2 regions of the Nonomuraea sp. NPDC000554 genome follow, and region 1 is predicted to be linked to the other one. Evidence: predicted binding sites of a transcription regulator. Region 1 holds the regulator's gene; the other holds the start of a gene.
The links. Region 1 encodes HspR, which represses chaperone genes until heat shock. Its sites were predicted from a motif close to ANTTGAGTCNNNNNGACTCAANT; they were not measured.
Positions count from the first base shown of each region.

Region 1 (15,090 bases):
ACCGATGCGGTGGTCACCGTCCCGGCGTACTTCAACGACGCGCAGCGCCAGGCCACCAAGGAGGCCGGCACGGTCGCGGGCCTGAACGTGCTCCGCATCATCAACGAGCCTACCGCCGCGGCCCTCGCGTACGGGCTCGACAAGGAGCAGGACCAGACGATCCTGGTCTTCGACCTCGGTGGCGGCACCTTCGACGTGTCCCTGCTCGACGTCGGCCAGGAGGACGGCCACGGCTTCGTCGAGGTCAAGGCCACCTCCGGCGACAACCACCTCGGTGGTGACGACTGGGACCAGCGGGTCGTCGACGAGCTGGTCAACCGGTTCAAGAACGCCCACGGCGTCGACCTGTCCAAGGACAAGATGGCTCTCCAGCGCCTCCGTGAGGCTGCGGAGAAGGCCAAGATCGAGCTGTCCAGCCAGGCCGAGACCAACATCAACCTGCCCTACATCACGGCGTCGTCCGAGGGCCCGCTGCACCTCGACGAGAAGCTGACGCGCGCCGAGTTCCAGCGGCTCACCGCCGACCTGCTCGAGCGGACCAAGGGCCCGTTCCACCAGGTCATCAAGGACGCCGGGATCAAGATCTCCGACATCGCGCACGTGGTGCTCGTCGGCGGCTCGACCCGTATGCCCGCCGTCTCCGAGCTCGTCAAGGAGCTGACCGGCGGCAAGGAGCCCAACAAGGGCGTCAACCCCGACGAGGTCGTCGCCATCGGCGCCGCCCTGCAGGCCGGCGTGCTCAAGGGCGAGGTCAAGGACGTCCTGCTGCTCGACGTGACCCCGCTCTCGCTCGGCATCGAGACCAAGGGCGGCATCTTCACCAAGATCATCGAGCGCAACACCACGATTCCGACCAAGCGCTCCGAGGTCTTCACCACGGCTGAAGACAACCAGCCGTCGGTGCAGATCCAGGTGTACCAGGGCGAGCGCGAGATCGCCTCGTACAACAAGAAGCTGGCCACCTTCGAGCTGACCGGCATCGCGCCGGCGCCGCGCGGCATCCCGCAGATCGAGGTCACCTTCGACATCGACGCCAACGGCATCGTCAACGTCTCCGCCAAGGACCTGGGCACGGGCAAGGAGCAGACGATGACGATCACCGGCGGCTCCGCGCTGCCGAAGGACGACATCGAGCGGATGATGCGCGAGGCCGAGTCGTACGCCGAGGAGGACAAGAAGCGCCGCGAGGAGGCCGAGGTCCGCAACAACGCCGACGGGCTCGCCTACCAGACGGAGAAGTTCCTCCGCGAGAACGACGAGAAGGTCCCCGGCGAGATCAAGACCGAGGTGAACGACGCGCTCGCCGAGCTGAAGAAGGCTCTGGAGGGCACCGACACCGACACGATCCGCACCTCCGCGGAGAAGCTCGCCACGGTCAGCCAGAAGATGGGTTCGGCGATCTACGCCCAGAGCCAGCAGTCGGCGGGCGGCCCTGACGGCGCCACGCACGACGCCGGCGCCGACGCCGGGCAGCAGCAGAAGGCCGACGAGGACGTGGTCGAGGCTGAGATCGTCGACGACGAGCCGAAGAAGGGCCAGTGATGCCGGCGCGCGAGAACGGGCATGAAGAGCCGGTGATCCGCGACAACCGCAAGATCGACCCGGAGACGGGGCAGGTTCGCAAGCCGACGGCTGACCAGCCCGAGGCGCCCGCCCCCGCGCAGGCGGCGGGTGACGGCGAGCTGCAGGCGCAGCTCGCCGAGCGCACCGCCGACCTGCAGCGGCTCCAGGCGGAGTACACCAACTACCGCCGCCGGGTCGAGCGCGACCGGGTCGCGGTGCGTGAGCAGGCCGTGGCCGGAGCCCTGACGGAGTTCCTGCCCGTCCTCGACGACATCGGCAGGGCCCGCGATCACGGCGAACTCACCGGCGGTTTCGCGAAGGTGGCAGAGTCACTGGAAGCGGTGATCACCAAGCTCGGCCTCAGCTCGTTCGGCCAGAAGGGTGACCCGTTCGACCCGACCGTCCACGAGGCGCTGATGCACAGCTACTCCCCGGACGTGGTCGAACCCACCGCGATCGAGGTGCTGCAGCCTGGCTACCGGTTGGGAGACAGGGTGCTTCGCCCGGCGCGGGTGGCCGTGGCAGAACCGGAGGACGTCCCCCCGGCCTCCGACGACAACGTTGAGAACTGACCAGGACGAAGGGCGATAAATGAGCACCAAGGACTACCTGGAGAAGGACTACTACGCCGTCCTTGGTGTGCCCAAGACCGCCACCCCCGAAGAGATCAAAAAGGCGTACCGGAAGCTGGCCAGGCAGTACCACCCCGACACCAACCAGGGCGACTCTGCCAAGGAGACCAAGTTCAAGGAGGTCTCCGAGGCGTACGACGTCCTGTCCGACAGCAAGAGCCGCAAGGAGTACGACGAGGCTCGCACGCTGTTCGGGTCCGGGGTGGGCGGTCAGCGCCCGGGCGGTGGCGGTTTCCCGTTCGACTTCGGCGACCTGTTCGGCGGCACCGCGGGGCAGGGGCAGCATGGCCACGGGGCGGGTGAGCGGCTCGGCGACCTGTTCGGCGGGCTGTTCAACCGGGGTGGTGGCACCACACGGACCACCACCACGAGGCCCCGCCGCGGCCAGGACGTCGAGTCCGAGGTCACTCTCTCGTTCACCGAGGCCGTCGAGGGCACCACGGTGTCGCTCAGGCTGACCAGCTCGGCCGCCTGCACGGCGTGCAGCGGCACGGGCGCCAAGGCCGGCACCACCCCGCGGGTCTGCCCGACCTGCGAGGGCACCGGCGCGGCCAGCCGCAACCTGGGCAACTTCGCCTTCTCCGAGCCCTGCCGCGACTGCAAGGGCCGCGGGCTCCTCGTCGACGACCCCTGCCCCGTGTGCGAGGGCAGCGGCCGGGCCAAGAGCACCCGCACCATCCAGGCCCGCATCCCGGCCGGGGTGGCCGACGGGCAGCGCGTCAAGCTCAAGGGCAAGGGCGCGCCCGGCGAGAACGGCGGCCCGGCGGGCGACCTCTACATCCAGACACACGTCAAGCCGCACGCCGTGTTCGGCAGGAGCGGCGACAACCTGACGATCACCGTTCCGGTGACGTTCTCCGAGGCCGCGCTCGGCGCGGAGATCAAGGTGCCGATCCTCAAGGGGCTGCCGGTCACCCTGCGCATCCCCCCGGGCACGCCCAACGGGCGCACGTTCCGGGTCCGCGGCAGGGGCACCGCCCGCAAGGACGGCACCAAGGGCGACCTGCTGGCCAGCGTCGAGGTGGTCGTGCCGAAGTCGCTCGACGACAAGTCACGCGAGCTCCTCACGGAGTTCAACACCGCGACCGCGGGCGACGACCCGCGAGCCGATCTCATTCAGCGAGCCAGAAGCGAGTAGCCGATGGACGCCAACTATTTCGACCTGTCAGATGACACTCCCGTCTACGTGATCTCGGTGGCCGCGCAGCTGTCAGGTCTCCACCCGCAGACGCTGCGGCAGTACGACCGGCTCGGGCTCGTCTGCCCCGGCCGTACAGCGGGGCGCGGCCGCCTCTACTCGACCCGTGACATCATCCAGCTGCGCGAGGTGCAGCGGCTCTCCCAGGAAGAGGGCATCAACCTCGCCGGCATCAAGCGGATCCTCGAACTGGAGAACGAGGCGCTGCGGCTGCGCGAGGAGGTTCACCGCCTCCGCGCCGAGATGCAGATGGTCCGGGCGCTGATCCGCTACGAGTTGCCACCGGGGGCCTAGACAGATGGACTACAAGCTCACCCAGAAGAGTCAGGAGGCCCTTGCTGGGGCCATGAGGCGTGCCGCCGCAGAGGGGAACCCGGAGATCTCTCCGGTGCACCTGCTGACCACGCTGCTCTCCCAGACGGGCGGCACCGCCATCCCGCTGCTGGACGTCGTCGGGGCCGACTGGCGGACCCTGCGGGCCAGGGCGGAGGAGCTGCTCGCGTCGCTGCCGAAGGCGCAGGGCTCGACCGTGAGCGCGCCGTCCAGCTCTCGGCATCTGCTGACCGTCATGAACACCGCGGCGCAGCACGCCAAGCGGCTTGAGGACCTGTACGTCTCCACCGAGCACCTGCTCGTCGGCCTCGCCGCCGACGGCGGGCAGGCCGCCGACCTGCTCAAGGCGCAGGGCGCGACCCCGCAGGCGCTGCTCGACGCGTTCGAGAAGGTGCGCGGACACGCCCGCGTCACCAGCGAGACCCCCGAAGACACCTACCAGGCGCTGGAGAAGTACGGCGTCGACCTGACCGAGCGGGCCCGCAGCGGCAAGCTCGACCCGGTCATCGGCCGCGACTCCGAGATCCGCCGGGTCGTGCAGGTCCTGTCGAGGCGGACCAAGAACAACCCGGTGCTGATCGGCGAGCCCGGCGTCGGCAAGACCGCCGTCGTCGAGGGCCTCGCGCAGCGCATCGTGGCCGGCGACGTGCCCGAGTCGCTGCGCAACAAGCGGCTGATCTCGCTCGACCTCGGCGCGATGGTCGCGGGCGCCAAGTACCGCGGCGAGTTCGAGGAGCGGCTCAAGGCCGTCCTCTCCGAGATCAAGGAGAGCGACGGGCAGATCGTCACCTTCATCGACGAGCTGCACACCGTCGTCGGCGCGGGCGCCGCCGAGGGCGCCATGGACGCCGGCAACATGCTCAAGCCGATGCTGGCCCGCGGCGAGCTGCGCATGATCGGCGCCACCACCCTCGACGAGTACCGCGAGCGCATCGAGAAGGACCCCGCCCTGGAGCGGCGCTTCCAGCAGGTGTACGTGGGCGAGCCCACGGTCGCCGACACCGTCGCGATCCTGCGCGGGCTGAAGGGCCGCTACGAGGCCCACCACCAGGTGCAGATCGCCGACAGCGCGCTGGTGGCCGCCGCGGCGCTGTCCGACCGCTACATCACCAGCCGCTTCCTCCCCGACAAGGCCATCGACCTGGTGGACGAGGCCGCGTCCAGACTGCGCATGGAGATCGACTCGCGTCCCGTCGAGATCGACCAGCTCCAGCGGAACGTGGACCGGATGAAGATGGAGGAGCTGGCGCTGTCGAAGGAGACCGACGAGGCCTCCATCCAGCGCCTGGAGCGGCTGCGCGCCGAGCTGGCCGACCGCCAGGAGGAGCTCAACGCGCTCGTCGGCCGCTGGGAGCACGAGAAGGCCGGGCTGAACAAGGTCGGCGAGCTGAAGAAGCAGCTCGACGAGGCGCGCGGCGCCGCCGAGCGGGCGCAGCGCGACGGCGACTTCGAGGCCGCGTCCCGGCTCATGTACGCCGAGGTGCCGCGCCTGGAGCAGGAGCTGCGCGCCGCCTCCGAGGCCGCGCCGCCCGACAACGCCATGGTCAAGGAGGAGGTCGGGCCCGACGACATCGCCGAGGTCATCTCGTCCTGGACGGGCATCCCGTCCGGGCGGCTGCTCGAGGCCGAGACCACCAAGCTGCTGCGCATGGAGGAGGAGCTGGGCAGGCGCCTCATCGGGCAGAAGCCGGCCGTGCGGGCCGTGTCCGACGCCGTACGGCGCAGCCGCGCGGGCATCGCCGACCCCGACAGGCCCACGGGCTCGTTCCTGTTCCTCGGCCCGACAGGCGTCGGCAAGACCGAGCTGGCCAAGGCGCTGGCAGAGTTCCTGTTCGACGACGAGCGGGCGATGACCCGCATCGACATGAGCGAGTACTCCGAGAAGCACAGCGTCGCCAGGCTGGTCGGCGCGCCTCCCGGCTACGTCGGCTACGAGGAGGGCGGGCAGCTCACCGAGGCCGTCAGGCGGCGGCCGTACACGGTGGTGCTGCTCGACGAGGTCGAGAAGGCCCACCCCGAGGTCTTCGACATCCTGCTCCAGGTGCTCGACGACGGGCGCCTGACCGACGGGCAGGGCCGCACCGTCGACTTCCGCAACACCATCCTGATCCTCACCTCCAACCTCGGGTCCCAGTACCTGGTGGACCCGAAGCTGGAGAACGGCGCCAAGCGCGCCGCCGTGATGGCGGCGGTCAGCAACGCGTTCAAGCCGGAGTTCCTCAACCGGCTCGACGACGTGATCCTCTTCGACGCGCTCGGCTCCGAGGAGCTCGCGCGGATCGTGGACCTGCAGGTCGAGCGGCTCGCCGCGCGGCTGTCCGACCGCAGGCTGACGCTGGAGGTCACCCCGGCCGCCCGCGAGTGGCTGGCGCTCACCGGCTACGACCCGCTGTACGGGGCGCGCCCCCTGCGCAGGCTGGTCCAGTCGGCGATCGGCGACAAGCTCGCCAGGTCCGTGCTGGCGGGGGAGGTCGTCGACGGCGACAAGGTGCGAGTGGAACTGGGCGACGACGAGCTCGTCATCGAGCGCGCCTAGCATCCCGCGACGGAAGCCCGGAGGCCCCACCGGCCTCCGGGCTCTCGCGTGTCTGGTCTCCCGTCGAGGTAAGGAATGTCCCACCGTTCCGGCAAGCCGCCGCCTGCGGGTCGCGGGCGTGGCTAGCTTCAGCGTCCGTCACCACCAGAAACGATCAGGGGGACGGGACGTGGTTTCGCGGAACTTCCGGAGCATCCTCGCGGTGGCCGCCCTGACCGCAAGCTGGTCGGCAACGGCCCCGGCGACCGCGATGGCGAACCAGCCATCACGCGGTCCCGCAGCCGCCACCCGGCTGCCCGCGCCCACTGTCACGGCGGTGAGCCGGTCAGCGAGCCCCACTACGCCCACGGTCAGCCGGTCAGCAGAACCCGATGCGATAGAGGCGCGCGGGCCGGGAAGACCCGGGGGCCCGAGGATGCGCGGGCCAGGCGGGCCCGGTGGTGCGGAGACGCGCGGGCCCGGTGGTGCGGGGGCGGTGGGGTCCGGTGGGCCCTCGGCGCCTGACGGCTGTGGTGGTCGTCCTGCGGACGGTCACTGGCCCGCGCCCACGACGGCCCTGTGCGAGGGGCTGGACGGCACGCCCACGGACCCTCTGGCCGTCCCGGTCCCCCAGGGCGCGCAGGACGTCCTGGACTCGCCGGTGGGCGGCGAGCTGTCCGCCGCCGTGGACCGGATGGCCCGAAGGGCCGGGCTCGCGGGCCTGACCACGGTGCCCGCGACGATGAGCGTCGCCGACGCGGCGGGCATGGCCGCCACGTCCGGCCTGCCCAGGATGCCGGAGGGCGTGCCCGGCCCGGCGGGCCTCCGATGCGTCGAGACGGTCGCCCAGGCCCCCAACCTGCCGCTCAGGACGTTCGCGGGCAGGGTGGCCGCCCTCCGGGACGCCGTCGGCCTGACCTACCTGAGCGCCCGCAGGCTCCAGGACACCGGTGGGCCGGTCAGGACACCAGGGCGTCCAGATCGTCCTCGGGGAGCCCGAGGTCGACTCTGATGCGGTAGCGGGTGCGGAGGAGGGCCAGGTGCTCGGGGTCGTCCTCGTCGCAGGCGAGGACGGCCTGGGTCGCCCACTCGTGCCCGCCCTGGAGGTCGCCGTACGCCACCAGGGTCTCGGCGATCATGTGGGCGGTCGCCGTGGTGACCCCGCCTTCCGCGCGGAGCGTTTCGATGACCTCCCTCGCCTCGGCGGGCCGGTCGAGCTCGAAGAGCGTGTCGGCGATCCCGGCTCGCGGGTCGGTACCGGACTCGCCGCCGTCCTCCACGGCGCGCTGGAAGCACTCCAGCGCCCGCGCGGGCTGCCCGGCGGCCCGCCACTCCTCGGCCGCCAGGACCAGGATGGACGCCCTGGACACGTCGCCCGACGAATAGCCGAGGGCGACGTCGTAGAGCCGACTGGCCAGCGAACCATGGTCATCGGCCAGCAGGGCCTGCTCGAGCAGACGATCAAGGTGTTCACGGGTCACATGCGCCACAACGCGAGACTACCGAGCCGTCTGCCGCTTTGCCCGGTCAATGCACATCGTCGATGCCGCGCGGATTCGGCAACACGTTGTTCAAGTATGACTACATTCCGCGTGTCTATGCAGGCCATCGGGCATACCTCTGCCACGAGCGGAGGGAGCGGTGATGGGCGTTTCCAAGCAGATGACCTCCACGCTCGCCTGTGTCGTCGTGCTCGCGGCCCTCGGGCCGGGGATCGCGGGGTATCTGTCGGGACGCCTGGAGGCCGTCAAGTCGGCTGAGCGCAGCCTGCGCTCGCTGGAGGTCCGGCTGCACGAGATGGAGGCCAGGGAGGCTCGTCCGGTGTCGTTCCCGACGGCCTGCCTGCCGCAACCCGCTCAACCCCCTCAGCCCGCAGAGCCGGCGGAGTCCCAGATGCGGCTGCCCACGGCGGCGGCGCTGCCGGACGGCCACCCGCGCAGAAAGCGCGCCCACCGCGCGGACGAGCAGTTCCCCTGGCTGTCGGAACCGTTCGACGAGCCGGAAACAGCGAACTGACCCTCGGTCGGCGGGGTCAGCTGCCGTTCGTCGGGCGGGCCGTCTGCGACCAGGAGCTGAGCTGGCGGGACAGGAACCCGCACACCAGCTGCTTGGCCGCGTCGATGAGCTCGGGTGAGCCGTCGGGGTCGTGGCGGAAGGCCAGCTTGAGCACCGCGTCGCCCGCCTCCACCGCCACCAGGATGGCGACGTCCAGCTCCCGGCTGTCGGCCAGGCCGAACTCGTTGAGGAGCAGGCCGCGCAGCCGTCCGGCGATGACCGTGTTGTTGTCGGAGTCGGAGTCGAGCAGGTTGAGGTCGACCACGTCGCCGAAGTGGATGCTCTTGAACCCCGGCACGGTGCGGTGCATGTCGACGTACTCGTCGATGATCGCCTCCACCGCCTGCCACCAGCCCGGGTACTCCTCTTCGAGGAATCTCCGGCCGACCCTGGAGACGAACTGCTCGACGTTGCGCCGAGTCAGCTCCTGGGTGATGGCTCGCTTGTCGGGGAAGAACTGGTAGACCGACCCGATCGCGACGTCCGCGCGTTCGGCGATGCGGGTGGTCGACAGCGTCTCGTAGCCGCTCTCGTCGAGCAGCTCTGCGCAGGCGTCGAGCATGCGCTCGACCCTGCGGGCACTGCGGCGCTGCGTGGGCCGGCGGCGGAGCGGCTTGGGCCGCACGCAGTCGTCTTCCGGTAGTGGGGAGGACACGGATTCCATCTTCCCCCCAAGAAGCGATCGTTACCTGCCAATGTGCGGATTCCCCGGAGCTCCGGTCAGGCGGGCCAGGCGCCGCATCGCGCCGGGCGAGATCCTCGACAGCAGGTAGCCGATCTTGGCTTCGGCGTTGACGGGCACCACGGCCTGGTCGCGGTGGACGGCGCGGAGGATGTGCGCGGCCACCCGTTCCGGCGGGTAGCCGCGCCGCGCCAGCCCGCGTTCGGCGTATTCCCGCAGGTCGGCGCCGACGTAGGTGCCATGGTGGGCGATGGGGGTGGAGACGAAGCCGGGGCAGACCACGCTGACGCCGATGCCCTGGCCGGCCAGTTCGGCGCGGAGGCAGTCGCTGAGCATCTTCACCGCCGCCTTGGAGGTCGAGTACGCGGGCAGCACCCTGGACGGCGCGATGGCGGCCAGCGAGGCGACGTTGACGATGTGCCCGCCTTCGCCGCGTTCGGCCATCTGGGCGGCGAACAGGCGGCAGCCGTGGATGACGCCCCAGAGGTTGACGTCGAGGGTCCGGCGCCAGTCGTCGAGCGAGTGGTCGAGGAAGGGCCCGGCGACCACGATCCCGGCATTGTTCACCACAATGTCCGGCACTCCATAACTCGTCCGGATATTTCGTGCAAAAGCCTCCATTTGGTCGGCGTCGGCGACATCGACCTGGACGGCGTGCGCCGCCCCCCCGAGGTCCTTCTCGATGCCACCGGCGGCGCGGGTGGCCGCGTCGAGGTCGAGGTCGGCGCAGACGACCTCGGCGCCGTGCGCCGCGAAGGCCCGCGCCGTGGCGCGCCCGATGCCGCTGCCCGCGCCGGTGACCACCACCAGCCGCTCGGCGAAGGCCCGGCGCCCCTCCTCGACCCTGGCCCTGCGCAGCGTCCTGGACGGCTCGCCGCCGTCGACGTGGTCGGCGAACTCGGCGATCATCCTGGCGACCGCGTCGGGGTGGCTGCGCTGCGCCCAGTGGCCCGCCGCGATCCTGCGGTGCCAGAACCTCGGCGCCCACTGCTGCAGCGAGGACAGCAGCGCCGGCGAGACATACGGGTCGCGACCGGCCTCGATGAGCTGCACGGGCACGCCGACGTTGGGGTCTCCCCCGCCGCGCAGGCGGCCGGCCATGTTCCGCCGGTAGAGCCAGAGCCCGTTGCGCGCGTCCTTGGCGAGCGTGTCGGCGGGGTGTCCGGGACGCGGCCGAATGCCATCGCTGTTCCGCATGGTCCGCTTCAGCATCCCGGGCATGAACGTGCTCCAGGCCAGCTCGGGCAGGACGGGGACGTGGAACGCGCCGATGTACCAGGACCTGGCGAGTTGCCCGGCCACGTCGCGGCGCCTGCCGTGCCGGGCGAACTGGGCCGCCTGGGCGAGGCCGGGGCCGCCGAAGCTGGTGAAGGAGGCGACGCGGTCGCGGATGCCCGGCCTGGTGACCGCGTCCCAGCCCTGCAGCGACCCCCAGTCGTGGCCGACCAGGTGCACGGCCGGCTTGCCGATCGCGTCGAGGACGGCGGCGAGGTCCGCCGCCAGATGGTCGAAGTCGTAGTCGTCGTGGTCGTGCGGGGCGCTGGACCGGCCCGCGCCGCGCACGTCGTACCTGACGACGTGGAAGCGGTCGCTCAGCCGCCGCGCGACCTCGTCCCAGACGCGGTGCGTGTCGGGATAGCCGTGGACGAGCAGGATCGTGGGGTCGGCCGGGTCACCCTCCTCGAAGACCGCCAGCCGTACGTCACCGGATTCGACCCAGCGCATCGCGACCTCCTATTGGACGTTTAGTCCAAATATAGGCAGAGTCAGGGACGGGCGGACAGACCCGTACAGGACCGCAGCGCCCTCCAATCGGCGACCGCCTGCGTCCTGGCCGTGCCGGTCATCGGGATCGGGACGCCGCCCTGGATGGTGGCCGGGGTCCAGCGGTCCCTGAGCACCTTGCGGCCGTTGATGGTGAGGGTCAGCACACCGCTCCGCCCGGTCGTGCCGGGAGTGGAGTTGTAGAAGACGAAGTTGCCCAAGCCGTAGCTGATGTAGGAGTTGTCCAGGTATCCGGCGCCGAGCAGGATGTGCGCGTGCCCGCCGACCACCACGTCGGCGCCCGCCTTGACCAGCTTGGGGGCGAGCGAGAGCTGCGCCGGGTTGGGGCACTTCTGCATCTCGGTGCCCCAGTGCAGGTGGACGATCACGGTGTCGGAGTTCTGCCTGGCCTGCCGCACCGCCGCCAGCAGCCGGTCCTCGTTCTTGGCCGAGGCGAGGCCGCCCTTGTCGGTGGTCGCGGTCCAGGACGTGACGAACTCGGGGTCGAGCACCTGGGTCGCGCCGATGATGGCCACCCGGTTGCCGTTGACGACCTTACGGAAGGGTTTGTAGGCCTGCGTGGAGTTACTCCCGATGCCCACCACCGGGAACCTGGACCGCTTGATCGCCGCGAGCGTGTCGGCGAGGCCGCTCTCCATGTAGTCCATGCCATGGTTGTTGGCCATCGAGGCGACGTCCACACCTGCGGCTTTGAGCGCGCTGAACGCGCTGGCGGGCGCCCTGAACGTGAACTGCTTGCCGGGCGCGGGCGTGCCGCCCTCGGTGATCGCGGTCTCCAGGTTGACCATGGCCAGGTCCGCGTCGCCGAGCACGTTCGCGATCGGGCCGAGCGCGGTGCGCGGGTTGGCCAGCCGGCCGCGCAGGCCGCCCTCGAAGTGCACGTCGCCGCCGAAGGCGATGGTGAACGGCTTGCGCTGGGGACGTTTCGGCGCGGGCGTCGTGGCGGCGGGCCGCTGCACCGCCTTATCGGCCTGCGGCTCCGAGTTGGCAGCCGTACACGCGGAACTGGTGACGACGACGGCGGTCATCGCGAGGAGGGCACGGGGGAGTCTCACTTGTCGCCACTTCCGCTCGATATTCACAGTCAGCCATCGAGCATGCCATGAACGACCGATATGTGCGCGTTTCTAGTGGTGAGCGATAAGCCAGTCCACCGCGTCGCGGCTGCGGTCGTCAGCCGGCCGGTAGACGATCAGGCGGGTTTCCGGCGCGGACGACAGGTTGAAGCTGGTGGTGCCGAAGCGCATCTCCCCCAGCTCCCGGTGCTTGTAGATCTTCTCGCGGGGGCCGGGTTCTGCGACGTCCTGCCTGGCCCAGAGCCTGGCGAACTCGGCGCTCTCGGCGCTGAGCCTGCGCACGAAGTCCTGCCAGCACGGGTCGTCGCTGTGGCGGCTGTAGGCGCCCCTGAAGACCGCGACGGCGCGCGCCAGCTCCAGGTCGCGGTTGACCAGGCTCACAGCCCACTGGGAGGTGAGGCACGTCTGCCAGAGCGTGTTGCGCTCGCTCTCGGGTGCCTCGACGATCTCGGGGAAGAGCGCCGCGTAGCCGGTGTTCCAGGCCAGCGCGTCGCAGCGGCTGTTGGCCAGGCACGCGGGCATCGGGTCGAGCTGGTGGAGTATCTCCTTCATGTCGGGGGTCACCCGAGCCGAGTCGCCGGCTGGCGGGCCCTCCTGCTGGCCCGCCAGCCGGTAGAGGTGCTGGCGCTCGGCGATGTCGAGCCGGAGCGTGCGCGAGATCGCGTCGAGCACCTGGCTGCTGGCGTTGATCGGACGCCCCTGCTCCAGCCACGTGTACCAGGTGACGCCCACCCCTGCCAGCTGGGCCACCTCCTCGCGACGCAGGCCGGGCGTGCGTCGCCGGGGGCCGGGCGCGAGCTCGACCATCTCGGGCGTGATGCGCTCTCGTCGGCTGCGCAGGAACGCCGCGAGGTCGGCACGCCTTGCTTCTGTCACGGTCACCTCTTCACTATGGACGGACCGGGCGAGGGGTATCCAGGTGGCGTTAGTACCAGTATAAGTAGGCTCTCGTTACTGGTACCAGCGAGGCGTCACTCTGTTCGTATGACACAATCTGCTGCCCTTTCTCCCCCTCTGGCCGCACAGCCGGAAAGAGCCAAGGCCAGCGGGCTGCTCCTCGCCGTCATCCTGCTCGGGCAGTTCCTGGCCGTCCTCAACGTCAACATCGTCAACGTGGCCACTCCGACCATCGAGGCGGACCTGCACTCGTCCGGCGCCGGGCTGCAGATGATCGTGGCCGGATACACCATTGTCTACGCCGTCCTGTTGATCACGGGAGCCAGGGTCGGCGACCTGTTCGGCTACCGCCGGGCTTTCCTCTATGGCCTGGCACTGTTCACCCTCACCACGCTCGGCAGCGGGCTCGCCCCCTCCACCGGGGCGCTGATCGCGTTCCGCTTGGCCCAGGGCGCCGGAGCCGCGATGATGATGCCGCAGGTGCTGACGCTGATCCAGCGCAACTACCAGGGCCCGGCCAGAGGCCGCGCGCTCGGCCTGTGGTCCGCGGTCGTGAGCGGCGGGATCGTCGTCGGGCAGGCGCTCGGCGGCATCCTGCTCGGGCTCGGCGCCGGTTGGCGGATCGTGTTCCTGGTGATGGTGCCCATCGGGGCGTTGCTGCTCGTCGCGGGCGTCCGCGCGCTCCCCGCCGACCAGGGCGGCGGCCGCGGCGGACTGGACCCATGGGGCCTGCTGACCCTGTCGGCCGCCGTGCTGCTCTTCGTGGTGCCGCTCATGCTCGGCAGGGAACTGCACTGGCCGCTGTGGGGCTGGATCTCGATGGCACTGAGCGTGGTGATGTTCGGGGTGTTCGTCCGGGTGGAGCGCTGGGTGACCGGACGCGGCGGACGCCCGCTCGTCGACGCCCGCGTGCTACGCGCCCCCGGCATGCGGCCGGGGCTCGGCGTGCTCCTGCTCGGCCCGGCGACCTGGGGCGCGTTCCTGTTCACGTCCGCGCTGCACCTGCAGGGCGAGTTGCACCTGTCGCCGTTCGCGTCCGGGATGATGATGGTTCCCTGTGCCGTGGCGTTCGCGGCGGTCGGGCTGCTCTGGCCGCGGCTGCCCGCCGGGCTGCAGCGCCCGCTCGTGCCGTTCGGGTACGTGGTCGCCGCGCCCGCCTACGTGGGGCTCGGGCTCGCGGCCGGTGGCGGCGCGCTGTACGCGGTGATGAGCGCGCTGATCGGCGCCGGGCTCGGCGTGCAGATCGCGGTGACCAACTTGGCGACGGAGCAGGTGGACGACGCCTACGCCGCCGACGCGAGCGGCGCGCTGCTCACCGTGATGCAGCTCGGCCAGGTCATCGGGGTGTCGACCGTGGGGACTCTGTTCATCTCGCTGAGCCAGGCGCACTCCGGCAGCTCGGCCTCCGTGGGGACCGCGATCGCGATGGCCGTGCTGGCCGTCCTGGCGGGCGTGTGCTCGCTGTTCCTGGCGCGACGGCGAAAGATCTCAACGACGTGAAGCTCTCGGCGGAGATGAAGAAGCGTCCTGGGACGACATCCACAAGGACCACGCCCAGGGCTTGAACGCCCTCACACCGAACCGGCCCGCGCCCATCGGACGCGGGCCGGTTCGTGGGTCGCCTCGCCCGCTCTGCCGGGAGTTCAGGGTTCCGATGCCGGGGCGTCCTGCCGCGCTTCGAGCTGCGGCGGTGGCCACCAGGGCGGGAGGTTCGGGGCTCCGGACCGGCGCAAGCCGTGTCAGTTGATCACCTGAACGTTTCCTGTGAAATGATGTACGGGTTCTTCCAGGTTCGCCGGGACGGTGGGCTTGGAGTGCAATGGAGGCTTGTGCTGTGCCTCTGCCGGAACGGCCCTGCTTGTTGTGCTGCTAGCAACCTGCCAGGGCCGTTCTTTATGCGCCGGCCGCGAGCGCCGCCAGGTCGAACTCACCTTCGCGGACGCCGGCCGTGAAAGCGGCCCACTCCGACGGGGTGAAGACCAGGACGGGACCGTCCTGGACCTTGCTGTCGCGCAGGGCGACGTTGCCGTCGGCCAAAGGGGCGACCTCGACGCAGGCGGTCGCGCCGTTGCAGAAGCTGCTCTTCTGCCACGCTGCCCTCTGAGTGTTGATGTACATTTTCTCCCCAAATGGGCGAAGGGGCGTCATTGCCCCTTTTTGAGATCTTCGTTCCACTCAGCGCCGCCACTGCATGGCCTTGCGCTGGATGAGGACGCGTGACTCGTCCTCGTCAAGCGATTCGGACCTGATGTGGTCGAACGCCGTCTCATATCCAGCCACCCGTTCGAGGTCCTCGACGAAGTGCGCGGTGTAGAGCTGCTCGAGATACACCACGTCGTCGAACGCCGCGAACT
Region 1 covers NZ_JBEPDC010000003.1:429,956-445,045, forward strand. The annotation lists gene dnaK (molecular chaperone DnaK) at 1-1,542, shown strand, start outside; gene grpE (nucleotide exchange factor GrpE) at 1,542-2,135, shown strand; gene dnaJ (molecular chaperone DnaJ) at 2,155-3,333, shown strand; gene ABT294_RS08555 (heat shock protein transcriptional repressor HspR) at 3,337-3,687, shown strand; gene clpB (ATP-dependent chaperone ClpB) at 3,692-6,262, shown strand; gene ABT294_RS08565 (hypothetical protein) at 6,401-6,601, opposite strand; gene ABT294_RS08570 (hypothetical protein) at 6,738-7,253, shown strand; gene ABT294_RS08575 (tetratricopeptide repeat protein) at 7,201-7,731, opposite strand; gene ABT294_RS08580 (hypothetical protein) at 7,886-8,257, shown strand; gene ABT294_RS08585 (TetR/AcrR family transcriptional regulator) at 8,274-8,960, opposite strand; gene ABT294_RS08590 (SDR family oxidoreductase) at 8,982-10,703, opposite strand; gene ABT294_RS08595 (CapA family protein) at 10,745-11,791, opposite strand; gene ABT294_RS08600 (helix-turn-helix transcriptional regulator) at 11,891-12,721, opposite strand; gene ABT294_RS08605 (MFS transporter) at 12,824-14,236, shown strand; gene ABT294_RS08610 (DUF397 domain-containing protein) at 14,630-14,854, opposite strand; gene ABT294_RS08615 (helix-turn-helix domain-containing protein) at 14,912-15,090, opposite strand, start outside.

Region 2 (15,090 bases), on a different contig from region 1:
GATGCCGTCGAAGGTGCCGGACAGGGACGGGCGAGTTCCAAACGCCGTCCAGGTCAGCGTCACCTCGTAGGTGCGCCCGCCGGTCTCGGCACGGAGCGTGGCGGTGGCGCGGCCGCCTGGGATGAGCTTGATGGGGCCGCTGACCCGCAGGTCGCGTACGAACCGCACGCTGTCGAGCGTGATGTCCTGGCCGAAGGTAACCTGGCCGCCGCGCAGCCCCGGCTCGTTCGGCCGCCCGAAGTAGTAGAAGGCGTGCGGATTGCGGCGGGCGGTGGCGTCGGCGGCGGTGGCGAAGGTGGCCGCGAGGATCCGCCGCTGGCCGGGGCTGAGCTTGCCGGCCGGGTGCGGCGCCATGTCCCTGAGTTCTTGCGGGAATGCGCCGACGGCGCTGTAGTTCTCGCCGGTGCATTTCTGGTCGACCACCCGCTTGGTGGTCAGGAAGGTGCGCAGCATGCCGCGTACGCAGTCACCCATCGGCGATGGGAGAAAGGACTGCGCGTGAATCCCGAACGGAATCCGGATGACGGTAGCGTTCGGGAAGACCCGAAGCGAACGCGCCACCTCTGCGGGGCGGTTGACGTCGAAGTCCCCTGCCACGACCAGGATGGGTACGTTGGGCAGCGCCTGTCCGGGCGGGCGCGGCGGGCTGTGTCGCGGGGTCGGCCAGTTGATACACCACTCCTGGCTGGCGACCGCCTCGGTGGGGAAGATATCGGTGGGCTGATAGGGCGCCATCGGGCGTTCCCGCTCGTAGTACCGCTCGGCCTGCGCTTGACGCTCGGCCGCCGATGCCAGCCGGTCGAAGGGGAAGGAGCCGTCGCCACAACGAAAGGCCACATGCCCCGCAAGCCACGGAGGGTTGAACGGCGGGATGGTTTTGGGGGTCAGCCGGGCCAGCCGGCGTAGTGGAGCCGGGTCGCCGTTGAGGTGCGACCACGCTCGGGAAGCATCGCGAGGCACTCCAACTCGCCGCCGCCGCTGCGGAGGCCGCGGCTCAGACTCCCGCCTCCGTCCAGGCGCTGATCGCCGCCCGCAGTGCTCTGGCGCACGCTGGCGCGGGCGATCTCGCAGGCGTCGAGCGTGCCCGTGACCGCGCCGCTGAGCTGATCAGCAATGCCGATGGACGGCCGACGTGGGCCAGCTACGTGACGGCGACGGAGTTGGACGCCATCGCCGGGCGGGCTCTTGTCATGCTCACGCGCGACGTCCCTGGACACCGGCGGAACCTCCTGATACATGAGGCGGAAACGCTGCTGCGTGAGCGCGCCCTGTGCCAGGCCGAGGATCACCGCCGGTCGGCGCTACGCCACGGCGTCTATCTCAGCCTTGCCTATGTCCGAGCTGGCGACCTCGACCAGGCCGTGCAGATCGGTCATCTTGCGCTGGAACGGCTGCCCATGGTGACCTCAGCCCGCTGCCTATCACTGATGGCCGATCTCCGCGCCGACCTCACTGCCCACGCTCAGCGATCCCACAAGGTGCAAAACCTGGTCAACTCGCTAGATGCACACGTGCCCCGACCGCCCAGGACTACCCTCGCAACATGACCGACCTCTACTATCAGCGCCTGCTCGACGACGCATTTTGGCGGTTTAATTATTCGGCATACAGGTTCGGGCGGTCCTGCGTGGACTCGGGGTCCACAGGTGACTGGTCTGTAAACGCTGGTTAAGCCATTGATCCACGTGTCGTGAGACGTCTGACACGATTCTTATCACCGCAGGTCCACGGGTTTCCTGGGTGATTTCGGCCCGAAATTTTTTTCTTCGGACGGCAACTACGCAGGTCAAGGACGGTTTAATCAGCCAGATGCTGCGCTGCCGTTTCGTCGCGGCAGGGCTGCCCCCGGGGCGCGGTACCCCTGCCGCCGGGTCCCGCACCTGGGCAGGGACAGGCCCGCCTACCTCGGCCACTCGTGCATCTGGGCCGACGTGGCCTCCGGGATTCAGGAGGGATGCGCGACTCGGCCGACGCCGCCGAACAGGGAGTTGGTTCGGGGCGAGTCGTCATCGTCCGGGTGCCAGTCGTAGGGGCGCACCAGGCCGGGTTCGACGAGGTCATAGCCATCGAAAAGGCGGCGGATTTCCTTTTCGCTCCTGAGCGCGAGAGGCACAGTCGCACCGGCGAACCCGGCATACCATCCCTCCTGCTCCTTCTCCGACATCCCATCGGTGGTCAGGTGGGAGATCGCCACGTACGAACCCGGGGACTGCCGTTCGCGGAAGGCCGCCACGATCCTGGCGGGGTCCTCGGCCGGGGTGACGAAGTGGAACACCGCGACGAACAGCACCGCGATCGGCTGGCTGAAGTCGAGGAACTCGTTGACCTCGGCGTCGTCCAGGATGGTCTCGGGCCGGCGCATGTCCGCGGTGACGATCCGGGTGGAGTCGTCGGCCAGCAACGCCCTGCCGTGCACGGCGACGATCGGATCGATGTCGACGTAGACGACCCGGGAACCGGGGTCGGCCTCCTTGGCGATCTGGTGGGTGTTACGGGCGGTCGGCAGCCCGGAGCCGACATCGAGGAACTGGCGGATGCCGCACTCCCTCGACAGGTATCGCACCGCGCGCCCGAGGAACCGGCGATTCTCCATGGCGGTGGAGCGCACCCGGTCTTCGCCGATCACCTCGTACAGCTTCGCGTTGGCCGCCCTGTCGACCTCGAAGTGATCCTTGCCGCCCAGCGCTTCGTCGTACATGCGCGCGGCGGTGGGTGCACCGAGCGGGATGTTCGGAGTGCTTTCCGTCATCATGCGATCTCCTCGGCGCATCGGCACAGAACGAAGATCACCCTAGCAAACCGGGCAGTGCCCCTGTCTGGGTGTTCTTCCCGCATAACCGCCCAGTTCGTCGGTCTCAGGAGCAGGTCAAGGTGGGTGACGAGGTTCTCACCCGTGCCGCAGGTACTCGTCCCTGAGGAGGCGTTTGTACAGTTTGCCGGTGGGGTGGCGGGGCAGTTCCTCGCGGAAGTCCACGGACCTGGGGCACTTGTAGTGCGCCAGGTGGGCGCGGCAGTACGCGATGAGCTCGGCCTCCAGCGCCGGGCCCGCCTCGTCCATCGACGCGGGTTGCACCACGGCCTTGACCTGCTCGCCCATCTCCTCGTCCGGGATGCCGAAGACCGCCACGTCCGCGACCTTGGGGTGGATCGACAGGACGTTCTCGGCCTCCTGCGGGTAGATGTTGACCCCGCCAGAGATGATCATGTACGAGCGGCGGTCCGTCAGGTAGAGGAAGCCGTCGGCGTCGAGGTAGCCGATGTCGCCCAGCGTCGTCCACCCCCTGCCCTGGGGGTCCTGGACGGAGCGGGTCTTGTCGGGGTCGCCGTGGTACTCGAAGCGGGCGCGGCTGTCGAAGAAGACCGTGCCGCGCTCCCCCACCGGCAGCTCGGCGCCGTCGTCGTCGCAGATGCGGACGGTGCCGAGCAGCGAGCGGCCGACGGTGCCGCGGTGCTGGAGCCAGTCCTGCGGGCTCGCGTAGAGGAAGCCGTTGCCCTCGGTGCCCGCGTAGTACTCGTGGACGATCGGCCCCCACCAGTCGATCATCTGCTCCTTGACCGGGACGGGGCAGGGGGCGGCGGCGTGGACGGCGCACTGCAGAGAGGACAGATCATACTTTTTCCGGGTTTCTTCGGGCAGCTTGAGCAGCTTGATGAACATCGTCGGCACGAGTTGCGTGTGCGTCACGCCGTACCTCTCGACCAGCTCCAGGTACCGTTCCGGGTCGAAGCGCTCCATCACCACGACCGTCGCGCCCAGCCGCTGGAAGGTCAGGCAGTAGCGCAGCGGGGCGGCGTGGTAGAGCGGCGCCGGCGACAGGTACACGCTGTCGGACGTCGGTGCGAATAGGCCCTGTACCAGCCTGAGCAGCGTGCCGGGCGCGTCGAGCGGGGCCTCCGGCAGGGCGGGCTTGACACCCTTGGGCCTGCCGGTGGTGCCGGAGGAGTAGAGCATGTCCGCGCCCTGGACCTCGTCCTCGATCGGCGTGACCGGGTGGGCGGCCACCGCCTCCTCGTAGGAGGAGAAGCCCTCGGCGGTGCCGTCCAGCATGAGCCGCAGCTCGACGCCGGGAGTCTCGGCGGCGATGGACGTGGCCACCTCGGCCAGGTCGGCGCTGGAGATGAAGACCCGGGCGCCGCAGTTGTCCACGATGTAGGCGAGCTCGTCCGTCTGCAGGCGGGAGCTGATCGCCGTGTAGTACAGCCCCGACCGGTGCGCGGCCCAGGCGATGGCCAGGAAGAGCGGGTGGTTGGCGAGCATGAACGCGACGTGGTCGCCGGGGCGCAGGCCGGCGGCGCGGAAGAGGTGGGCGAGCCTGTTCGACTCCTCGTCGAGCCGGCGGTAGGTGATGATCTGTCCGGAGCCCGCCATGATCACAGCGGGCTTGTCAGGGGTGACGGCTGCGATGGCTCCCGGATACATGACCGAACAGTATTCGGCTGGACGCGCGTCGCGCCAGCATCCTCCCGGGCACGGCGCAGCCGCGGCCCCTCGACGGGACCGCGGCGAACCGGGTCAGGCGGCGGAACCCGCCGTCACTGCGCGGGGATGACCGAGCCCTGGTACTTCTGCTGGATGAAGTCCTTGACCTTCTGGTCCTGCAGGAGCTTGCCGAGAGTGACGATGTTGGCGTCCTTCTCGTGCCCCGCGCGCACCACGAGGCCGTTGACGTACGGGTTGCCCTCGGTCTTCTCCAGCGCCAGAGCCTGCGACGCGGGCTTGAGCCCGGCCTGGATGGCGTAGTTGCCGTTGATCACCGCGGCGTCGACGTCGTCCAGGGTACGCGGCAGCTGCGCGGCCTCCACCGGCTTGAAGACCAGCTTCTTCGGGTTGTCGGTCACGTCCCGCTCGGTGGCGGTGGTGCCGACGCCGTCCTTGAGCTTGACCAGGCCGTTGTCGGCGAGCAGCTTGAGCGCCCGGCCCAGGTTGGTGGCGTCGTTCGGGACGGCCACGGCGGCCCCGCCGGGCAGCGCGGCCAGGCTGGTCAGCTTCTTGGAGTACAGGCCGAGCGGCTCCAGGTGCACCGGCGTGACGAAGCTCAGCTTGGTGCCCTTGGAGGCGTTGAAGTCGTCCAGGTACGGCTTGTGCTGGAAGAAGTTGGCGGCGAGCTGGCCCTCGTCGAGCTGCACGTTCGGCTGCACGTAGTCGGTGAACTCGACGACCTCCAGCTTCAGCCCGGCGGCGGGCGCCAGGTTCTGCTTGACGAAGTTCAGGATCTCCGCGTGCGGCACGGGGCTGGCGCCCACCTTCAGCACGCTGTCGGCCGACTCGGCCTTCTCCGTCGTAGCGGACTGCGACGTTCCACATGCGGCGAGCAACAACGACAGGGCGACAGCACCCACAATGCGGCGAACTTTCATGATTTTTCCTCTACTTATGCGATAGACGCCGAGCGACCACGTCGCCCAGGCTCTGGATCAGCTGCACGATCACGACGAGCAGCACGACGGTCACGATCATGAGCAGGGTCTCGAACCGCTGGTAGCCGTACCTGACGGCCAGGTCGCCCAGCCCTCCCCCGCCGATGGTCCCCGCCATGGCCGAGTACCCGATGAGCGCGACGACGGTCACCGTCAGCCCTGCGACCAGCCCCGGCAGCGCCTCAGGCAGGAGCACCTTGCGCACGATGGCCATGCGACCGGCCCCCATGGCCTGGGCGGCCTGGATCACGTCCCGGCTGACCTCGCGCAGCGCCGTCTCGACGAGCCGCGCGAAGAACGGCACCGCGCCCACGGTGAGCGGCACGACCACGGCGGCCGTCCCGATGGAGACGCCGACGAGCAGGCGGGTGAACGGGATGATGGCGATCATCAGCACGATGAACGGCAGCGACCGCCCGACGTTGACGACGAAGCCCAGCACGGACCTGACCGCCGGAAGGGGCCGCAACCCGCCCCGGTCGAACACGACCAGCGCCACTCCCAGGGGCAGCCCGAACAGCACGGTGAAAAGGGTCGACCAGCCGACCATCTGCGCGGTCTCCCCGGTGGCCGCCCACAGCAGCGGCGCCATCTCGTCCCAGGTCATGAGCCCTCCACACCCTTCGTTCCGGACGAACGCCTCACGAGGCCTCCTCCACGAGCAGCCCGCGCGAGCGCAGGTGGTCCAGCGCGGGGGCGGTGTCACCGGTCAGGGAGACACGCAGGCGTCCGACGGACCCGCCCGCGAGGTCCTCGATCGAGCCGCCCAGGATGCTGACGTCCACGTTGAATGTGCGCACCACCTCGGACACGACCGGCTGCTGCGGGTCGCCCGTGAAGGTGAGCGTGACCGAGCCCGCCGGCGCGGGCTCGGGAAGGGGGAAGATCTCCCTGGTCAGGCGGGAGCCCGGGGTCCTGATGAGGTCGGCGATGGTGCCGGACTCCTCGACGCGGCCGTCCGCCATGATGGCGACCGAGTCGCAGACGCGCTTGACGACGTGCATCTCGTGCGTGATCAGCAGGATCGTCAGGCCCAGCTCGGCGTTGAGCCGCTTCAGCAGGGCGAGGATCGACTCGGTGGTGGCGGGGTCGAGCGCCGAGGTGGCCTCGTCCGAGAGCAGCACGGCGGGGTTGCCCGCGAGCGCCCTGGCGATGCCGACGCGCTGCTTCTGCCCGCCGGACAGGCGGGCCGGATGGTCCTTGCCGCGTCCGGCGAGCCCGACGAGGTCGAGCAGCTCGGCCACCCGCCGCTCCCGTTCGGCCCTGGGCACGCCCATGACCTCCAGCGGGAACGCCACGTTGCCCGCGACCGTGCGCGAGGAGAGCAGCGCGAAGTGCTGGTGGATCATGCCGATGCGCTGCCTGGCGCGGTTGAGCTCCTTGCCGGGCAGGGCGGTCAGGTCCTGGCCGGCGACGGTGACCGTGCCCGCCGTGGGCCGTTCGAGCAGGTTGACGCAGCGCAGGAGCGTGCTCTTGCCGGCGCCGCTCTGGCCGAGCACGCCGTAGATCTCGCCCTCGCGCACGTGCAGGTCCACGCCGTCGAGGGCGACGGTGTTGCCGTACAGCTTGCGCAGGCCTGAAGCCTGAATCACGAAAAATCCCCACGAGTGAGAGCGGCCACCTGGAGGGCCGCGGAGACGAGCACCAACGGACGGGTGCGGATCAGCGCGTGCCAGGAGGGAACGGCAGGTGGCTCAGCCTGCGCAGCACGAAACTGGGTGCGATCATCGGTGAACTTCCGAGGGAGTGCGGACGGGTCTCGACTAGCGGGCGTTACACGCCATGACGCACATTCGCCCCTGACGCCTGCCGAAACGACGCATGCGGAAACACGGGGCGCCTGCGGGGGCGCTCAGCTCGTTCGCGTATGCCTCGTCCACGCCCGTGCTAACAGTCCCTTTACTTCCCGATATTCCCGACATCCTTGGTGATATACGTCACTCGTCCTTCTCGACCAGGATCTTCCACGCGTGCGGCCCGACGACCGCGAGGTCCTGCGCACCGCCTTCGGGCGCGGCGAGCCTGACGCGCGAGGTGTCGATCGGGAACCGGTACGCCCGGTCGTCGAGGTTGAGCAGGGTGAGGACGCCTTCGCCGTCGGCGCTCGACCTGATCGCGGCCGCCCTGTTCGTCAGGTGCTCGACGGTCGTACGCGCCCGCACCAGCCAGGGATGGCGCCTGCGCAGCCCGATGAGGTCCTGGTGCAGCCGGTAGACCGGCCGGCCGTGCGGGGCGAGCTCGCCGGGGGCCGCGGGGAAGGCGGGCCTGATCGCGTCGTCGCCGCCCTCCCGCTCCTCCTTCAGCCCCCGGAACGCCTGCTCGTCGCCGTAGTACAGGCTCGGCACCCCGCCGACGGTGAGCAGCACCGCGAGGGCGTGGCCGAGGTGCCGCTCGTCCCGCAGCCGGGTGGCGAGCCTGGTGACGTCGTGGTTGCCGACGAAGGTGAGGGGGACGAAGGTGTCGAGCAGGCTGTTGTGCCGGTCGAGGGCCCAGGCCAGCTCGAAGAGGTTGCGGTCGTTGAGCGAGCTCCAGACGGCCTTCCACAGCTCGTACTGGGTGACCGAGTCGAGCCCGGACCGCGTGACGTATCCGGCGTAGTCGCCGTGGATCATCTCGCCGGCGAACCACGCCCGCGGGTGCCGCGCGCGCACGCCCGGCAGGACGTCCCGCCAGAAATCGGCCGGGACGGCGTAGGCGGCGTCGAGCCGCCAGCCCGCGGCGCCGCGTCCGAGCCAGTGGTCGAGCACGGCGGCGACGTGCTCGCGCACGGCCGGTTCCGCGTGGTCCAGCGCCACCAGCCGGTCGTGGCCTTCGAAGGTGTCGTAGCCGGTCGAGCCCGGACGTTTCCTGAACCACCGCGAGTCCGCCGCGAAGGACCTGCCGACGTGGTTGAACACGCCGTCGAGCACGATGCGCAGCCCGCGCTCGCCCGCCCGGGCCACGAGGGAGTCGAAGTCGCCGTCGTCGCCGAGCCGCGGGTCGATGCGGAAGTGGTCGACGGTGTCGTAGCCGTGCGTCTCGGACGCGAAGATCGGGCCGAGCAGGAGGCCGGAGCAGCCCAGCTCGACGGCGTAGTCCAGCCACCCCTCCAACTGCCGCAGCCGGTGCCGGACCGACACGCCCGGCGGCGGGGCGACGGCCGGTGCCCCGGTGAAGCCCAGCGGGTAGACCTGCCACAGGATCGCGTGGTCACTCCACGACGGCACGGGCGCTCCTCACGTTGTCTCCGCGGCTGCGCGCCGCCCAGGGCAGGTAGCCGAGGCCGAGCGCCAGCGCGCAGCCCACGGCCGTGTCGGCGAGCCGGTAGCCGATCGTCGCGGCCGACACACCGTCCATGAGCAGCAGGACGAGAGGCGTCATCACGGCGGCGTACAGGGTGCCGTTGCGGTCCTTGAGCATCGGGCGCAGCGCGGCCAGCACGCCCACGACCAGCACGAACAGCCACGACGGCGGCACCCACAGCAGCACGGCCGCCCCCGCCAGCACTCCGGCTGCGGTTCCCGCGGCCCGCTCGACGGCCCGCCGCGGGGCCCCGTCGAACCGCCGCCTGACGACGATCACCACGGTGACGGAGATCCACGACGCCGTCGGCTGCGTCCAGACCAGGCCGATGACCTGGGCCGCGGCCAGGCAGGCGGTCAGCCGGGCGGGGTACCGCCACCCGCGGGCGGTGCGTAACGTCCGCCACCAGCGCCGCACGAGCGCTCCCGGCGACGGCGCGCGGACGGACTTCTCCGGATGGACCACCACCGCCCGAGCAGGCTCCTTCGCATGAGCCGCGACCTCCTGAGCTGGGTCGTCCGCGTGGGCCGCGACCGCCCGGGCGGGGTCGTCCGCGCCAGAGCCGCCTTCGGGGCTCGTCACCCGGCTCAGGAGTGCGGCGAGGAGGAGGCCCCAGGCGGCGCCCTCAGCGAGCAGGACGGCCACGGCGATCGGGTCGGCGCCCTTGGCCGCGCCGGTCATGATGACCATGAAGGTGATGAACCGGGTGGTGAGCTCGGCCACGGGGCGGCTCAGCCCGCCCACCACCGCCGCCGCCCCCGCCAGGAGGACGACGGCCAGAGCCGTGACCCAGCCGCGCCCGGCGACGGCGGCGCCCGCGAACCCGGCGGCGGCCACCACCGCCGTGGTGCAGGCGCTTCGGGTCAGGGTGGCGCGCAGGCCGGGCGGCGGGGAGACGCCGGCCGCGGCCAGCGCGCCGACCGCGGCCAGCATCCCGAGCGCCGGACGCCCCGTGACGACCCCCAGCGCGACCGGCCCGCCGAGCCCGAGCGCGGCGGCCGCCATCCGCGACAGCTCCCTCGACACCCCCATCGGCACCTCCCGATGCCCCGCACCGCTGGACGTCTGGAGCCTACTCCAATCATTACGCTATGCGTACCAGATTTAGGGCATAGTCCCGATGTTCACCGTTGACTTAGTAAGTGCTAGCGTAATAATCGTGAACGACGAGGAGCTACACGAAACGGCCGCCTCGCTGCGGCGCGCCGCCGTGGGGCTGGCCAGGCGGCTGCGGGACGAGCGCCCGGCGGAGGGCCTGGGAAGGCTCGCGCTCTCGCTCCTGGGGCACCTGCGCAGGAACGGCGCGATGACCGCCGGCGACCTGGCGGCGGCCGAGCACCTCCAGCCGCAGTCGGTCACCCGCGTGCTCGCCACGCTGGAGGAGCGGGGCCTGATCCGCCGCTCCCGCGACCCGGACGACCGCCGGCGCCATCACATCGTCCTGACCGACCAGGGCGCCGCCGCGCTCACCGAGCAGGTCAGCGACTCCGACACGCGACTGGCCGAGACGATGTCCCGCACGCTCACCCCGGCCGAGTGCCGCATCCTCAGCGTGGCGGCCGGCCTGATCGACCAGCTCCTCGAAGATCCGCCCGCTCCAGGTAGGGGTCGCGCAGAGGCGTGACGCGCTCGGCGTGAGCGGTCTTGATCTCGACCATGCGGGGGCCCGGCGCGTAGAAGCGTCCCTTCGTCTCTCCGTACGGCTGGAGCCAGCCCTTGGCGGCCAGGTCGCGCAGGTCGCGGGCCGCCTGCCCCTGGCTGAGCCCCTCGTCGGCCTGGTAGCGGCTCCTGCGCAGCCGCCGGTTGACGAAGACCTCGTAGAGGGCGGACACCGACCGGATGTTGAGCCCCTCGTCGTCGACCTGCTTCTCCAGCAGCATCCAGATCTCCCCGGCCTCGGCCAGGCGACGCCCCACCCGCTGGGCCTGCATGTGATGGGCGCGCAGGCAGAACCGGACCCACGCGAGCGTGTCGCCGTGCGGGCTCCACTGTCTCCGGCCCACCTCGCCGAGCACGTCGTAGTAGTCGACGGTGGTGCGCTGCTGGCCGAGCCACTCCTCGATCGAGGAGAACTCGGGGGTCGTGATCTGATCCCTGCCCAGGACGAGCGTCTGCAGCGCGCGGGACATGCGGCCGTTGCCATCGCACCAGGGATGGATCTTGACGAGGTTCAGGTGCGCCATGGCAGCCCGGACATAGCTCGGCGCCTCCCGGTCGCCCGCGTTGAGCCACACGATCAGCTCGTCGAGAAGATCGGGCACGAGTTCGGCGTCAGGCCCCTCGTAGACCACCTGCCCGGACTCGGAATCGCGGATGTAGACGAGGCCGGGCCGCAGCGCTCCTGGTGTCTTGTGGCGGTGGTGGCCGATCATCATGAAGTTGAGCCCGTTGAGGAGCCCCACGTCGTAACGGAAACCGGAAGCCCGCGACAGCACCTGGATGTAGGTCAGCGCCTGCTGGTAACCGGCGATCTCGCGCGCCACGGAAGCAGAGGTCTCCAGCGGCTCCTCGCCCGACATGATGGACTCGATGTCCTCGACGCTGGCCCGGTAGCCCTCGATCGAGTTGGAGCCCTGGATCGCGCGCGCCTGGAGTTGCCTGCGGAGCTGGCCATCCCAGCGGTGGGTCTCGGCCAGGCGGTACTTGAGGTCGCGGCGCATGTCCTCGATCTCTTCCAACACCGCTTTGTCGGCGGGTTCGAGCACGGGCGTCTCGTACAGCATGCCCTCATGCAAGCATGAACAAATCATCTCGTCAAACACTGGGATGATTTATCCATCTATCACCCAGAGTCGTCAGTGAGACAGGATGCGGGCCGCGCGGGAAGCGACAGCGGCTGCGCTTCCCGCGGGGGCTTCCCGCAGGGCCGGCATGCCGCCGCCCGCCGCCCTCTCCTGGAGGACGGCGGGCGGCGGGTGGGTCAGGCCGCGACCGAGGAGGCGACCTGGGCCGGGGTCAGGGCGATGTCGAGGACCTCGCGCACGTCGCTGACCGCGTGGATGGTCAGCTCGTTGCGGACCTCCTCGGGGACGTCGTCCAGGTCGGGCTCGTTGCGCGCCGGGATGAGCACCGTGCTGATGCCCGCCCGGTGGGCCGCCAGCAGCTTCTGCTTGACGCCGCCGATCGGCAGGACCCGCCCGGTGAGCGAGATCTCGCCGGTCATCGCCACGTCGCCGCGGACCTGGCGTCCCGACAGGAGCGAGGCCAGCGCGGTGGTCAGCGTCACGCCCGCCGAGGGACCGTCCTTGGGCACGGCGCCCGCCGGGAAGTGGACGTGCACCGAGCGGTCCTTCAGCGCGGTGACCGGCAGCTCCAGCTCCGCGCCGTGCGAGCGCAGGTAGGACAGCGCGATCCGGGCCGACTCCTTCATCACGTCGCCGAGCTGGCCGGTCAGGGTCAGGCCCGTCTCGCCGGTCTCGGGGTCGGCCAGCGACGCCTCCACGTAGAGGACGTCGCCCCCGGCTCCGGTGACCGCCAGGCCGGTGGCCACGCCCGGCACCGAGGTGCGCTGGGTGGACTCGGGCAGCGACGACTCCGGCACGAACCTGGGACGTCCGATGTAGCCGACCAGGTCGTCCTCGCCGACCGTGACGGGCAGTTCGTCCTTGGCCGCCACCTTGCGCAGGATCCGTCCGACCGAGCGCTCCAGCGACCGGACTCCCGCCTCACGGGTGTACTCGGCGGCCAGCTTGCGCAGGGCCGCGTCCGCGACGGTCACCTCGTCGGCGGTCAGGCCGGCGAGTTCGAGCTGGCGCGGCAGCAGGTGGTCGCGGGCGATCGAGACCTTCTCGTCCTCGGTGTAGCCGTCGAGCGTGACGACCTCCATCCGGTCGAGCAGCGGCCCGGGGATGGCTTCGAGCACGTTGGCCGTGGCCAGGAAGAGCACGTCGCTCAGGTCCAGTTCGACCTCGAGGTAGTGGTCGCGGAACGTGTGGTTCTGCGCCGGGTCGAGCACTTCGAGCAGGGCCGCGGTGGGGTCGCCGCGGTAGTCGGAGCCGACCTTGTCGATCTCGTCCAGCAGGACGACGGGGTTCATCGAGCCCGCCTCGCGGATGGCGCGGACGACGCGGCCGGGCAGCGCGCCGACGTAGGTGCGCCGGTGGCCGCGGATCTCCGCCTCGTCGCGGACGCCGCCGAGGGCGACGCGGACGAACTTGCGTCCCATCGCACGCGCCACGGACTCGCCGAGCGACGTCTTGCCGACTCCGGGAGGGCCGGCGAGGGCGAGCACGGCGCCGCTGCGGCGCCCGCCGACGACTCCGAGGCCCTTGTCCTGGCGGCGCTTGCGCACGGCCAGATGCTCGATGATGCGGTCCTTGACGTCGTCGAGCCCCGTGTGGTCGGCGTCGAGGACGGCCCGCGCGCCGGTGATGTCGTAGTTGTCCTCGGTCCGCTCGTTCCATGGGACGTCGAGGACGGTGTCGAGCCAGGTGCGGATCCAGCCGGTCTCGGGAGACTGGTCGGACGTCCGCTCCAGCTTGTCGACCTCCTTGAGCGCGGCCTCGCGCACCTTCTCGGGCAGGTCGGCGGCCTCCACGCGGGCCCGATAGTCCTCTTCCTCGGTCTCGGCCGAGTCGCCGTTGAGCTCCTTGAGCTCCTTGCGGACCGCGGCGAGCTGCTGGCGCAGCAGGAACTCGCGCTGCTGCTTCTCCATGCCCTCCTGGACGTCCTTGCGGATCGTCTCGGCCACGTCCAGTTCGGCGAGGTGCTCGCGGGACCACTCGACCAGCTTGGCCAGCCGCTCGGCCGGGTCGGCGGCCTCCAGCAGCTCGACCTTCTGGGCGGTGGTCAGCCACGGGGTGTAGCCGGAGCTGTCGGCCAGCACGGACGGGTCGTCGATCTGGTTGACCTGGTCGACCACCTGCCAGGCGCCGCGCTTCTGCAGGATGGTGGTGGCCAGGGACTTGTACTCCTTGGCCAGCTCGTGGGCGCGCTCGCCCGCCGCGACGGTGTCGACCGTGATGGCCTCCACCCAGAGGGCGGCGCCGGGGCCGGTCGTGCCGGTGCCCACGCGCACCCGGTCGACGCCCCGCACGACCGCCGCGGGCTCGCCGCCGGGGAGCCTCCCGACCTGCTCGACCACGGCCTGTACGCCGACGGCGCCGTAACGGCCGTCGATGCGGGGAACGAGGAGGACCCGCGGCTTGTTGCCACCAGATGCCTGGGCCGCGTCTATGGCCGCCCGCACCTCGGAGTCGGACAGGTTCAGCGGGACCACCATGCCCGGCAGGACGACCTCGTCGTCCAGCGGCAGGACCGGGAGGATCAGGCTCTCACTCATGCGAACTCCAAAGGGTTGAGTTATACCGACTCAATTCATTGGAGCCCTGGATTGTTCCCTTCGTTGCCGATGTTCGCTCACGGCGATCGTAAGCATGTAATCGATACTTGGGAGTGACCTGAGGATCAGACCTGGGGGTGACGCCTGCCGCCGTCGCCGTTCGTAAGCTGGGCGCGTGTTCTCAGCAGCGGCAGCCGTGCGGCCCTTCGCGCTCGCGCTCTTCCGGGGCGCGGCCGAGCCGCCGCCCGGGTCGCGGCGCCTGACGCTCGGCCTGCCGCGCCGACTGGCCGCGCTGCTGCCGGTCCGCCGCATCGTCCTCGTGCAGGCCGCCGATGTCATGACGGCCTGGGTCCTGTTGGGCACCACCTTCAGCCAGATGGCCGACCTGAACAACGGCGCCCTCCCGCGCGTCTGGGATGGGTGGATCTTGCTGAGCGCGGTCGCGGTCTCGGCGCCGATGGCGCTGCGCGACCGCTGGCCACTGGCCGCCTGGCGGGTCGCCCTGGTGCTGCTCCCCGTCCCGGTCTACGTGACCGCCGCGTTAGCCGGTTCCGACGCGCCGTACACGCCGGGCATGGTCGTGACGTACCTGCTCGTGATCTACTCGGTCGCCGTCCGCTGCGACCGGCGGATCGCGCTGGCGGTGTGGCTCATCACGGTCCTGGGTCTGTGGATCGCCGACCGCGGCTCCGCGCCCCTCGGTGCGGTCATCACCGGCGTCGCGGTGCTGTTCGGCTACAACGTGCGGGTGCGGCGCAACGCCACGGCCAGGCTCCTGCTGGAGGAGCGCCGATCCCGGCAGGCGGAGAGCGCGCAGGCCGTGCTGGAGGAGCGGGCCCGCATCGCGCGCGAGCTGCACGACGTGGTCGCCCACCACATGTCGGTGATCGCGATCCAGGCGGAGGCGGTGCCGCTCAAGGCGGCGGGCGATCCGGCGCAGCTGGAGGCGGGGCTGACCGAGATCCGGAGCCTGTCGCTGGAGGCGATCGCCGAGCTGCGCCAGGTGCTGGGCGTGCTGCGCGACCAGGACGGCCGCACCGACACCGCGCCGCAACCCGGCCTCGACCGGGTCGGCGAGCTGGTCGCCAACGCGCGGGCCGCCGGGCTGT
Region 2 covers NZ_JBEPDC010000037.1:50,762-65,851, reverse strand. The annotation lists gene ABT294_RS44475 (alpha/beta hydrolase) at 1-837, opposite strand, end outside; partial or broken gene ABT294_RS50945 (hypothetical protein) at 990-1,547, shown strand; gene ABT294_RS44465 (SAM-dependent methyltransferase) at 1,946-2,752, opposite strand; gene ABT294_RS44460 (AMP-binding protein) at 2,888-4,420, opposite strand; gene ABT294_RS44455 (MetQ/NlpA family ABC transporter substrate-binding protein) at 4,534-5,358, opposite strand; gene ABT294_RS44450 (methionine ABC transporter permease) at 5,369-6,025, opposite strand; gene ABT294_RS44445 (methionine ABC transporter ATP-binding protein) at 6,060-7,010, opposite strand; gene ABT294_RS44440 (alpha-amylase family protein) at 7,356-8,624, opposite strand; gene ABT294_RS44435 (FUSC family protein) at 8,608-9,732, opposite strand; gene ABT294_RS44430 (MarR family winged helix-turn-helix transcriptional regulator) at 9,860-10,324, shown strand; gene ABT294_RS44425 (Fic family protein) at 10,248-11,423, opposite strand; gene lon (endopeptidase La) at 11,621-13,981, opposite strand; gene ABT294_RS44415 (sensor histidine kinase) at 14,157-15,090, shown strand, end outside.
Region 2: a site for HspR is predicted at 13,995-14,017, ahead of lon (endopeptidase La). Genes of this name have one in related genera too.